Acidithiobacillus ferrooxidans ATCC 23270: one gene and its partner. The protein of the gene in region 1 interacts with the protein of each later gene in a pairwise test. Links are inferred from orthologs where the notes say so. Each region holds a gene or a part of one and is shown on either strand. Other genes may lie near its edges.

Region 1 (4,731 bases):
CGTGGCTGTTGTCGATGACCAGGAAGGTGTCGATGGCGCGACCATCCTCGCTGGTATCGATCCGGGCGTCGATGATGTTCAGGGATTGCCGATCGAGGGCACCGGTAATCTGCTGGAAAAGTCCCGGTCGGTCCGGGCCGTAAATCAGGACTTCACTGCCCTCGGGCGCGTGGGGCCGCACCGCGACCAATGCTTTCCGGCTTTTGTGGGCAAGTATCTCCCGGCAATGCCAGAGTAGTTCGTCTGCTGTGTAACGCAGAAAATACGGGCCCGAAAGCTGCTGCCAGAGGGTGTGTACACGTGAGTGGTCGGTACTGGCGATTTTCTGCAGAACAGCCTGCTGTTTATCGGAGATGATCTGCGGAAGATCCCGGGTCTGGCGGTCTTCCCGCTGAAGTTCCGTGGCCGTCGCCCGATATAGTGTACTGAGCAGCAGTCCCTTCCAGTCATTCCAGAGTTCCGGGTTGGTGGCACGCATGTCGGCCACGGTGAGGAGCAGCAGATAGGCAAGATGGCGTTCATCCCCGACCAGATGGGCAAAGTCGCGGATGACCTGAGGGTCTTCGAGGTCGCGGCGCTGGGAAACGGCGGACATTCGCAGATGTTGTTCCACCAGCCAGACGACCAGGTCTGTATCGCAGGGCGACAATCGTAGACGCCGGGCAAAACGCCGGGCTTCCTGAGCACCGATTTTGGAGTGATCGCCGCCGCGGCCTTTGCCGATATCGTGGAAGAGACCGGCCAGCACCAGTAACTCCGGTTTTTCCACCTGCCGCCGGGCGGCCTCGGCGACGGGCAGGAGTGGTGCCTCGCCAGTCCAGATCTGTCCGAGGTTGCGGAGCAGAAAAAGAGTATGCTGGTCGACGGTATACGCATGGAAGAGATCGTGCTGAATACGTCCGGTGATACGTCCAAAGGCGGGGAGTATGCGTGCCAGCAGGCCACATTGCTGCATCATGGCGAGGCTGCGATAGGCGCCGTCGGGCTGGGCGAGAATGGCGAGAAGCTGCTCCTGCGCGACGGGATCATGGTCCAGATCCCGCGGGTGAACGGCGTTCCGCAAGGCGTACAGATGGCGTTGCGTCTGTGCGTCGAGGGTGCGCCGCCGCGGGTCTTCCACCAGGCTACGGAACAGGCCCAGAATGTGCCGGAGCAGTTGTATATCATCGCGATGCAGCGTGGGCCGGGACAGGGTGGCCCGCTGGTCGGTAACCTCCAGCGCTGGGGTGCGTGCGGCCAGATGCTGCGCGATGTTCTCCTGGGCAATGGCGGCGATACGCAGAATATCGGCGAAGGCGCGATAGAGTTTCTGCATCAATTGTTCGACGGCGGTACGTCCCGGTCGGTCGGTGTAGCCCAGTTGCCGTGCCAGAGGTACCTGCAGATCGAGGCGCAGACGGTCTTCGTGGCGTCCGGTGGCGAGGTGCAGGGCGATCCGCAGGCGGGAGAGCAGGGCCTGGGCGCGCAGGAGCTGACGATATTCCTCGCCGGTAATGATGTCCTCATCGCGCAGGCGACGCAGACTGCCCTCCCCGAAAACACTGGCCGCGAGCCATTGCAGGTGATGGATATTGCGTAGCGCACCGGGACCTTCCTTGAGGTTGGGTTCGAGGTGAAAAGCAGTGTCGCTGCAGCGGGCGTGACGGTTTTCCTGCTCCGCCAGTTTGGCGGCGAAAAAAAGCGGGGAAGGCCAGGGGGGATTTTCCCGTAACGCGTCGCTCAGTTGTTGCAATAATGGGTGCGATCCGGCCAGATAACGGGATTCCAGCAGGGTGGTGGCGATACCCAGATCCTGACGCGCCTCCTGCAGGCATTCGTCCACGCTGCGGACACTGTGCCCCACCTGCATCTGCAGGTCCCAGAGGCTGGTCAGGAAGCCTTCGATGAAGCCCTTTTGTACCGTCGTGAGCGTCGGCGGGGTCAGAATCAGGAGGTCGATGTCGGAGTGGGGGAAGAGGGTGCCGCGCCCGTAACCGCCTACGGCCGCCAGGGTGAGTTCTTGCGCCGTCGCCGCATCTGCACCCGATGTGCTCTGCCAGAGCCTGCGCAGGGTACTGTCCACCGCGCGGCTGCGCTGGTGGAGCAGAGCGCTGGCACTCTGCTGTGGCGAAGTGGCGGCTGGCGAAGACCCCCGAACTTCGCCCAACGCAGCAGGCGTCCGGGACTGCGCGGGGTGGATCGTCATGCTCAGACGGGGTCGCCGGGCAGTTGGGTCAGTATTTCGTAACCATCATCGGTGACCAGAATGGTATGCTCCCACTGGGCGGAAGCACTGTGATCCTTGGTAACGATGGTCCAGCCGTCGGGCAGGGCCTTGATGTAGCGTTTGCCGGCATTGACCATGGGTTCGATGGTAAAGGTCATGCCCGGCACCAGTTCAATGCCTTCACCGGGATTGCCATAATGCAGCACCTGCGGCTCATCGTGGAATTTGCGGCCGATGCCGTGCCCGCAGAACTCCCGGACGATGGAACAGTGCTGCGCCTCGGCGTAGGACTGTATGGCATGGCCGATATCGCCCAGGGTTGCGCCGGGCCGCACCTGCTGAATGCCACGCACCATGGCTTCATGAGCCACTTCCATCACCCGACGCGAACGCAACGGCACCTCTCCGACGGTGAACATTTTGCTGCTGTCTCCGTGATAGCCATCCTTGATAACCGTGACGTCGATGTTGAGCATGTCGCCATCCCTGATGACGCGCTCGCCGGGAATGCCGTGACAGATCACATGGTTGAGAGAGATGCAGACGGATTTGGGAAAGGGCGGATATTCCGGGCTGGGCTGATAGTGGAGCGGTGCGGGAATGCCCTGCAGATCGTTGACGATATAGTCGTGGCAGATGCGGTCCAGTTCATCGGTGGTAACGCCGGCTTTGACGTGGGGACCGATCATCTTCAGCACCATGGCCGTGAGCCGGCCCGCCACCCGCATTTTTTCCACTTCTTCTGCGGTCTTGATGCTGCCCTGGGGGGACGTTTTGCTGCGTTGTAACATGCTGTTCTCCTGATGCGGCTAAAAGAGAAGCGGTTCCGCCACACTGAGGCTTATTTTATCAGGACTGAGGCGGGTCCGGTAGGCCAGAATTTCCACACCGTCGGTGCGTGCCCGGCGCAGTGCCTTCCCATAGGCCGGATCAATGGCGTCTGCGGGCGCAAAACCCCGACCGTCTTCCCGGCCGATCAGGAAAAGCATCACCGCGCGCCCGCCGCCGCGGACCACCTCCGTCAATGCCCCCAGATGACGCAGGGCGCGGCTGCTGACGGCATCGGGGAAGCGGATCACACCGTCTTCCTCCAGCAGGGTGCAGGATTTTACCTCTACGTAGCAGGGCGGCCGGCCTTCGGAACTGAGCAGGACATCCACCCGCTCATGACTGCCGTAAGGCACTTCGCGGCGCAGTTGTGCATAATTTTGTAAGGCGGGTATATCGCCCGCAGCGATGGCCTCGGCGACTACGGCATTGGGGTGCTGCGTGTTGATGCAGACCCAGCTGGCGCCGCTCCAGTAGAGTTCCCAGGTCCAGGGAAGTTTGCGTTTAGGGTTGCCGCTCTGGGAGATCAGAATGGGCTGACCGGGTTCGGCGCAACTGCGCATGCTCCCGGAATTAGGGCAGTGCACGGTGATGATCTCGCCGCTGGCCAATGCGCAGTCGGCAAGAAAGCGCTTGTAGCGACGGATCAGGGTGGCAGGGGTGAGGGGCGGCAGGTTCATGACGCTCAGCCTAACGCTGTTCGGCGGCGGCGGCCAGTGGGGTAATGCGATAAAGAAGTTGCCCCTCGGCCATCCGGCTGAGCGCCCAGTCGCGCCACTCTGCGGCAGGGGCGCCACGCAGTCCGGCGGGCGTCATCCAGCCGAGCAGTCGCAAGGTCTCCTCCCAGGCTTGGCTGGGTTCGCCCGCCCAGGCGGGGCTGCCGAGGCTTTTGGACAGCTTGCGACCGTCGGCGTTACAGAGGAGGGGCAGGTGCCCGTATTGCGGGTAGGGCAGGCCCAGGGCGCTTTGCAGATAACGCTGCGCACCAGTGAGGGCGCGCAGATCGCCGCCGCGGATCACTTCGCTGATGCCCTGCTCTCCGTCGTCCACGACAGAGGCCAGGATATAGGCGAAGTATTTGTCGGCACGCAGCAGGATGGGGTCACCCTGTGGTGCGGGCGTATCTTGCCAGCCGTGGAAACGATCCTCCCAGATGGGCAAGGGGTCCGGCACCCGCAGGCGCCAGGAGCGGGTCTGCCGTCCGGATGCCAGACCCTGCCGGCAGACGCCCGGATAGCGTTCGCCGAAGCCGCGGATTTCCCGACGGGTGCAGGCACAGGGGTAGGCCATGTCCTTGGTTTGCAAAGCCGTCAGCGCTTCCTGATAGATCGCCTTGCGCGGAGACTGGGACAGCACTGGCCCGTCCCAGTCCAGGGCCATGGCCTCCAGTTGCCGAAGAATGGCGTCGGCGGCACCGGCACGCGTGCGGCCCTCATCCACATCCTCCAGGCGCAGTCGCCAGCACCCACCCTGACTGCGGGCGCTGAGATAACTGCCGACGGCGGCAATGAGTGATCCCGCATGGAGCGGGCCGCTGGGGGAGGGGGCAAAGCGTCCGGTGACGGTGGGAGTACTGGGCATGGCTTCCTTCAGGTGGTGGCCTTGCTATAGTAGCGCAAGCGATGGCCAAGACGGAGTGAACATGGCGGGCGGAGAGTTTGCGTTCATCGAGCAGTTGCGGTGCCGGCTGGGCAAGA
Region 2 (4,795 bases), 450 kb from region 1 along the record:
AGGTCGGCGAGAAAGCCGAGACGCCCCTGATTGATGCCGAGGATAGGGATGCCGCTTTGTGCGGTCTGGCGCGCGGTCCCTAACAGGGTACCATCTCCGCCAAGGGCGATGACGAGGTCCGAACCGGCATCCGCTTCCGCGAAGGAAAGCAGCGGCAGCCCCAGGCTGTCGCCGATATCCGCAGCACTTTGGCTTTCCAGAAAGGTGGGCATGTCTCGCGCCAGCAAAAAATCCCGCAGTTGTCGCAACCCAGGGAGAACCGAGGGATCATGGTATTTGCTGACGAGCAAGACGCGCTGAAAGGGTTGGGTCATGGGGGTAGCGTACATGGGGGAACAGCTTGCGCCAAGTGGCTGCGGCCATTTTTGCACGGGCCGGTCTCGGGGACGGGTGTCATCCCCGTATCCACAGATAAAAGCCGCGCAGAAGCAGATGGGGCTGGTACAGGCTACCAGCGATGCCGGGTTGCCAACGTTCGGCATCGCCACCGGTGATCAGTATCCGTGCCTGGGGGCTGTACTGGCGAAAGTCGGTAATGGCGCCGCGCAGGGCATCGGCAAAGAGGTGGATGACCCCGGCCTGAATGGCGTTGCTGGTGTCATTGCCCAGCATTTCCGCTGGGGCGTTCAGGACGACTTCAGGAAGGAGTGCCGTGCCTTCATGCAGACCGCGCAGGCTCATGGCGATACCCGGCAGAATGCGTCCGCCCCGGAAATGTCCGCCAGCCAGCAGGTCGATGGTGATGGCGGTGCCCATGTCGATGACGATGCTGTCCTGGCCGGGGTAGTCCATGGCGGCGGCGAGCAGGCAGCAACGGCGGTCAAAGCCGAGGCTTTCCGGCGGATGATAGTCGTGCGGCACGGCGCGGCGAAAAAAGCCGGGGTCGGGTTCGCGGACCTCTGCCGTGGCCAAGGCTTCCCGCCAGGCGGCAAGCGCCGCAGGTACGACGCCGCCCAGCGCGACGGGTTCCCGGTTCGGCGCGCTGAGCCATGTCAAGCCGGGCTGCTGCAGGATTTCCGTGGGTGGCAGCGAAGTGGCCACGCTGACGCTGTCGAAATGCACGCCATCGTGGGTGTGTGCCAGCAGGGTGCGGGTATTGCCGACGGCGATGAAGATCATGGATGCTGGGGCCGCAGGCTGACGTCACCGGCACTCAGCCAGATCATACCCGTATCCGCACAGGATACCTGCAGGCGCCCGTCCGGGCCGAGGCCCAACACCCGGGCCTCGCGCACGCCCTGCGCGTCACTGATCTGAACGCGCTGCCCGGTCAGGCGATCCGCCTTCTCCCACAGGGGCAGGAAAGGCGTGAAACCCTCGTCCGCAAAGCGCGCGAAGTCTTCCCGCCAGTGGCGGAGAATGGCACCGGCGAGGGTGCTGCGGGTGACCCTGATGTCGAGATCGGCAAGGCTCACGGCAGTGGCGGGCAGACCGGGATCGTCGTGGATGTTGAGTCCCAAACCCACCACCAGCCGGGTTTCCCCATCTCCGCGCGGGCGGGCTTCGACCAGAATGCCCCCCAGCTTGCGCCCTTCCACCCAAAGATCGTTGGGCCACTTGACCCAAAGACTCGGCAGGCGCGCCTGCAGCAGGGTGAACACGGACAGGGCGGCAACGATGGTTAGTGCCGCATTGACCGGGCTGTGCTGAGTCCAGCCATAACTCAGATAGAGATGACGCCCGAAAGGTGAAGACCACCGGTGCCCGCGACGTCCGCGTCCGGCCCACTGGCTTTCGGTGAGGCAGACGTCCATGCCGGCATCCTGCAGGATCTCGGCATTGGTGGAGGCGCAGCACAACGGCAGATGGATATGCGCCGGGTCGATGCCGCCGATGTCGGCAATTTCCCGGGCGGAGAGGGGCGCGGCGGGATGTTCCAGTTGCACGCCGCCATCTCGCGCATACAGGGGGAATCCCCATTCGCCGGCCTCCGCGAGCAGCGCAGACGGAAGCCCGCTTGAATCATCGGTAGGCCAGGCGTGGGGCAAGCCGTCCGCCACGGTCGCCAATAGGGCCTGCAATGCCGTCGATGGAGCTTCAGGAGCGGATATGGCCATCTCCCAGGACGATCCATTTCTGCAGGGTCAGCCCCTCCAGTCCCACCGGCCCGCGTACGTGCAGGCGGTTGGTGGAGATGCCGATCTCTGCACCCAGGCCGTATTCAAAGCCATCGGCAAAGCGGGTGGAGGCATTGACCATGACGGAACTGGCGTCCACCTCGCGCAGAAAGCGGCGGGCCTGGGTATAGTTTTCGGTGACGATGGACTCGGTATGCTGGGAGCCGTAACGGTTGATGTGCGCAATCGCGGCGTCGAGATCATCCACCACCTTGAGGGAAATGATCGGCCCCAGATACTCAGCGCCATAGTCCTCTTCGGTCGCCGCAATGGCACCGGGGATGCGGGGCAGGCCGCGTTCGCAGGCGCGGACCTCGATGCCTTTCTCCTGCAGTGCCGCAGCGATGGGGCCGAGCAGGTCGTCCATCCGCTCCTGATGAATGAGCAGACTCTCTGCCGTATTGCAGGTGCCCAACCGCTGGGTTTTGGAATTGAGGACCACCCTCAGTGCCTTGCGGGGATCAGCGTCGGCGTCCACATACACATGGCAGTTGCCATGCAGATGCATGATCACGGGTACGGTGGCGTCGGCCTTGACGCGGGAGATAAGGCCCTTGCCACCGCGGGGAATCACCACATCCACATAGCGATCCATGCCGACCAGGATACCCACCGCTTCGCGCTCGGCGGTATTGACGTACTGGACCAGATCGAGGGGCAGGTTGGCCCTGCCGAGGGCAGCGCGCAGGCGCTCGGCGATGGCCATGTTGCTGTGCAGGGACTCGGAACCACCACGCAGGATGACGGCGTTACCCGATTTGGCGCAGAGGCCGGCGGCATCGGCGGTGACGTTGGGGCGCGATTCGTAGATCATGGCGATCACGCCCAGGGGCGCGCGCATACGGCCTACCTGGATGCCGCTGGGGCGGTAACGCAGGTCGGTGATCTCGCCCACGGGGTCGGGCAGGGCGGCGATTTCTTCGAGGCCCCTGGCCATGGCTTCGATACGGGCTTCGTCCAGACGCAAGCGGTCGATGAAAGCGGCATCCTTGCCCGCTTCTTCGGCGCTGCGTAAATCCTTGCGGTTGGCGCGTTGCAGATTGTCGGCGTCGCGGCGCAAAAATTCCGCCATGGCGCGCAGGGCGCTGTCTTTGGCGGCGCTGTCCGCGCTTTGCAACCGCCGCTGGGCGCTGCGGGCGCGTTCACCGATTTTTTCCAGTTCGCTACGTAAATCCAAGATGGAGCCTCCTGTGCTGGGCCCCGGCTAGATGTGCGGCAACAAAAAAACGTCGCTGATCCGTGCCGGGAAACGGCAGCCCGCGTGGCCTAACCCGCGCGGGTATTGTTGGTATTGTGCCGTTCCGGAGCCATTCCGGCAATCCGCAGGCAGCGACGGCGGGCATTCAGGACGGTCGCCAAGGGGTACCGCGGTAGACCCAGGTGGCGAGGAGTGTGGTGGCGGCGATGGCGATGCAGGCGGAAAAGCCGAAGGCATAAGGGGCGCCGACCTCTTCCCATATCCAGCCGAACAATAATCCTGCAGGGATTGCACTGATGCCGGTGGCCAGGTTGTACCAGCCAAAGGCCGTGCCGCGCTCGTCGCCGGTGGTCAGATCATTGATCTGCGCCCGTTCGGCCCCTTCGCTGAAGCCAAAAAACAAACCATAGGACAAGGCCACCGCCCACAACAGCGGGAGGCTTTCCACCATGGCGAACAAGGCGTAGTTGCAGCCGTAGGCCGACCAGCCGATGAATAAAACGGGTCGCCGCCCCAGTTTGTCGGCCAGTCGTCCACCGCCCATGCCGGTGCTGCTCTTGGCCGCATGGATGGAGGCCCAGAGCAGGAGTACCTGTACGACGTCCATGCCGAGCTGATAGGCACGCAATAGAATGAAGGTTTCAGTGGCGCGGGCCAGGGTGAACAGGCTCAGCGTCAGGAGGTAGCGCCGGATGTGGGGTGACAGCTGATGCGGGTTCAGGGAGATATGGGCTGGGGTCTTGTGATCAGGTGGTCGTTGCGCCTCACGCACGCCGCCACCGAGGAGCAAAATGGCGACGGCGCCGGGAATGGCTGACAGGAGGATGACATCCTCCAAGGGGATTCCGGAAAAATGCAAAACTGCCGCTGCCACCAGAGCTCCCAGCAGCGCGCCCCCATTGTCCATGGCCCTTTGGTAGCCAAACGCAAAGCCGGTGCGTTCCGGCGGCGTGGAATCTGCCAGCAAGGCATCCCTTGGTGCGGTGCGGATACCTTTCCCCATCCGGTCGATGCTGCGCACGAGCAGGAGCGCTGGCCAGCTGCCCACCACGGCGATGAGCGGTCGCGCCAGATTGGAAACCGTGTAGCCGATCACCGTCAGCCCCTTGCGCCGCCCACCGATGAGGTCAGAATGTCGGCCGGACCAGAGTTTGAGAAAACTCGCCACGGTATCCGCCACCCCTTCTACCAGACCCAGGGCCACCGGACCCGCAGCGAGTATGGTGGCCAGGAGGACAGGGATGAGAGGGACCACCATCTCCGAGGCAAGGTCATTGAAAAAGCTTACTAATCCGAGAACGAGAACGGTGAGTGGCAGGGCCTGGCGCATGGATGCTAAACCTTATGGGGCGCCTTCATGGCGCGAGTCTGGGTACCAACAAATCCATCGTCACCTGCACATCCGCAGGCAGAGATCGGTCAGTGCGGGCCAGACCGGCGTGGGATCCTGCCCCTTGATGCGGGCATCGATGGCGAGGCA

Evidence for each region. Proteins that work in one complex are often made in the same cells at the same time.
Region 2: the proteins of sfsA (region 1) and AFE_RS02145 interact in binary tests that used the Escherichia coli proteins (3 or more experiments, as listed by UniProt). The link is inferred for Acidithiobacillus ferrooxidans ATCC 23270 from one-to-one orthologs.

The regions. Positions count from the first base shown.
Region 1 is NC_011761.1:838,484-843,214, forward strand. The notes cover bases 1,866-4,731. They hold sfsA (DNA/RNA nuclease SfsA), read right to left. Parts: upstream 3,715-4,731; coding sequence 3,016-3,714; downstream 1,866-3,015. Other genes in these bases: glnD ([protein-PII] uridylyltransferase), read right to left, coding at 1,866-2,185; map (type I methionyl aminopeptidase), read right to left, coding at 2,188-2,997; gluQRS (tRNA glutamyl-Q(34) synthetase GluQRS), read right to left, coding at 3,725-4,615; thiL (thiamine-phosphate kinase), read left to right, coding at 4,677-4,731. Also shown: more of glnD, read right to left, coding at 1-1,865. UniProt on the Escherichia coli protein: Binds to DNA non-specifically. Could be a regulatory factor involved in maltose metabolism.
Region 2 is NC_011761.1:392,850-397,644, forward strand. What follows is about bases 1,167-4,096. They hold AFE_RS02145 (glutamate-5-semialdehyde dehydrogenase), read right to left. Parts: upstream 3,295-4,096; coding sequence 2,038-3,294; downstream 1,167-2,037. Other genes in these bases: AFE_RS02140 (biotin--[acetyl-CoA-carboxylase] ligase), read right to left, coding at 1,167-2,057; AFE_RS02150 (MFS transporter), read right to left, coding at 3,461-4,096. In the rest of the region: AFE_RS02130 (NAD(+)/NADH kinase), read right to left, coding at 1-314; AFE_RS02135 (type III pantothenate kinase), read right to left, coding at 394-1,119; more of AFE_RS02140, read right to left, coding at 1,116-1,166; more of AFE_RS02150, read right to left, coding at 4,097-4,645; holA (DNA polymerase III subunit delta), read right to left, coding at 4,706-4,795. UniProt on the Escherichia coli protein: Catalyzes the NADPH-dependent reduction of L-glutamate 5-phosphate into L-glutamate 5-semialdehyde and phosphate. The product spontaneously undergoes cyclization to form 1-pyrroline-5-carboxylate.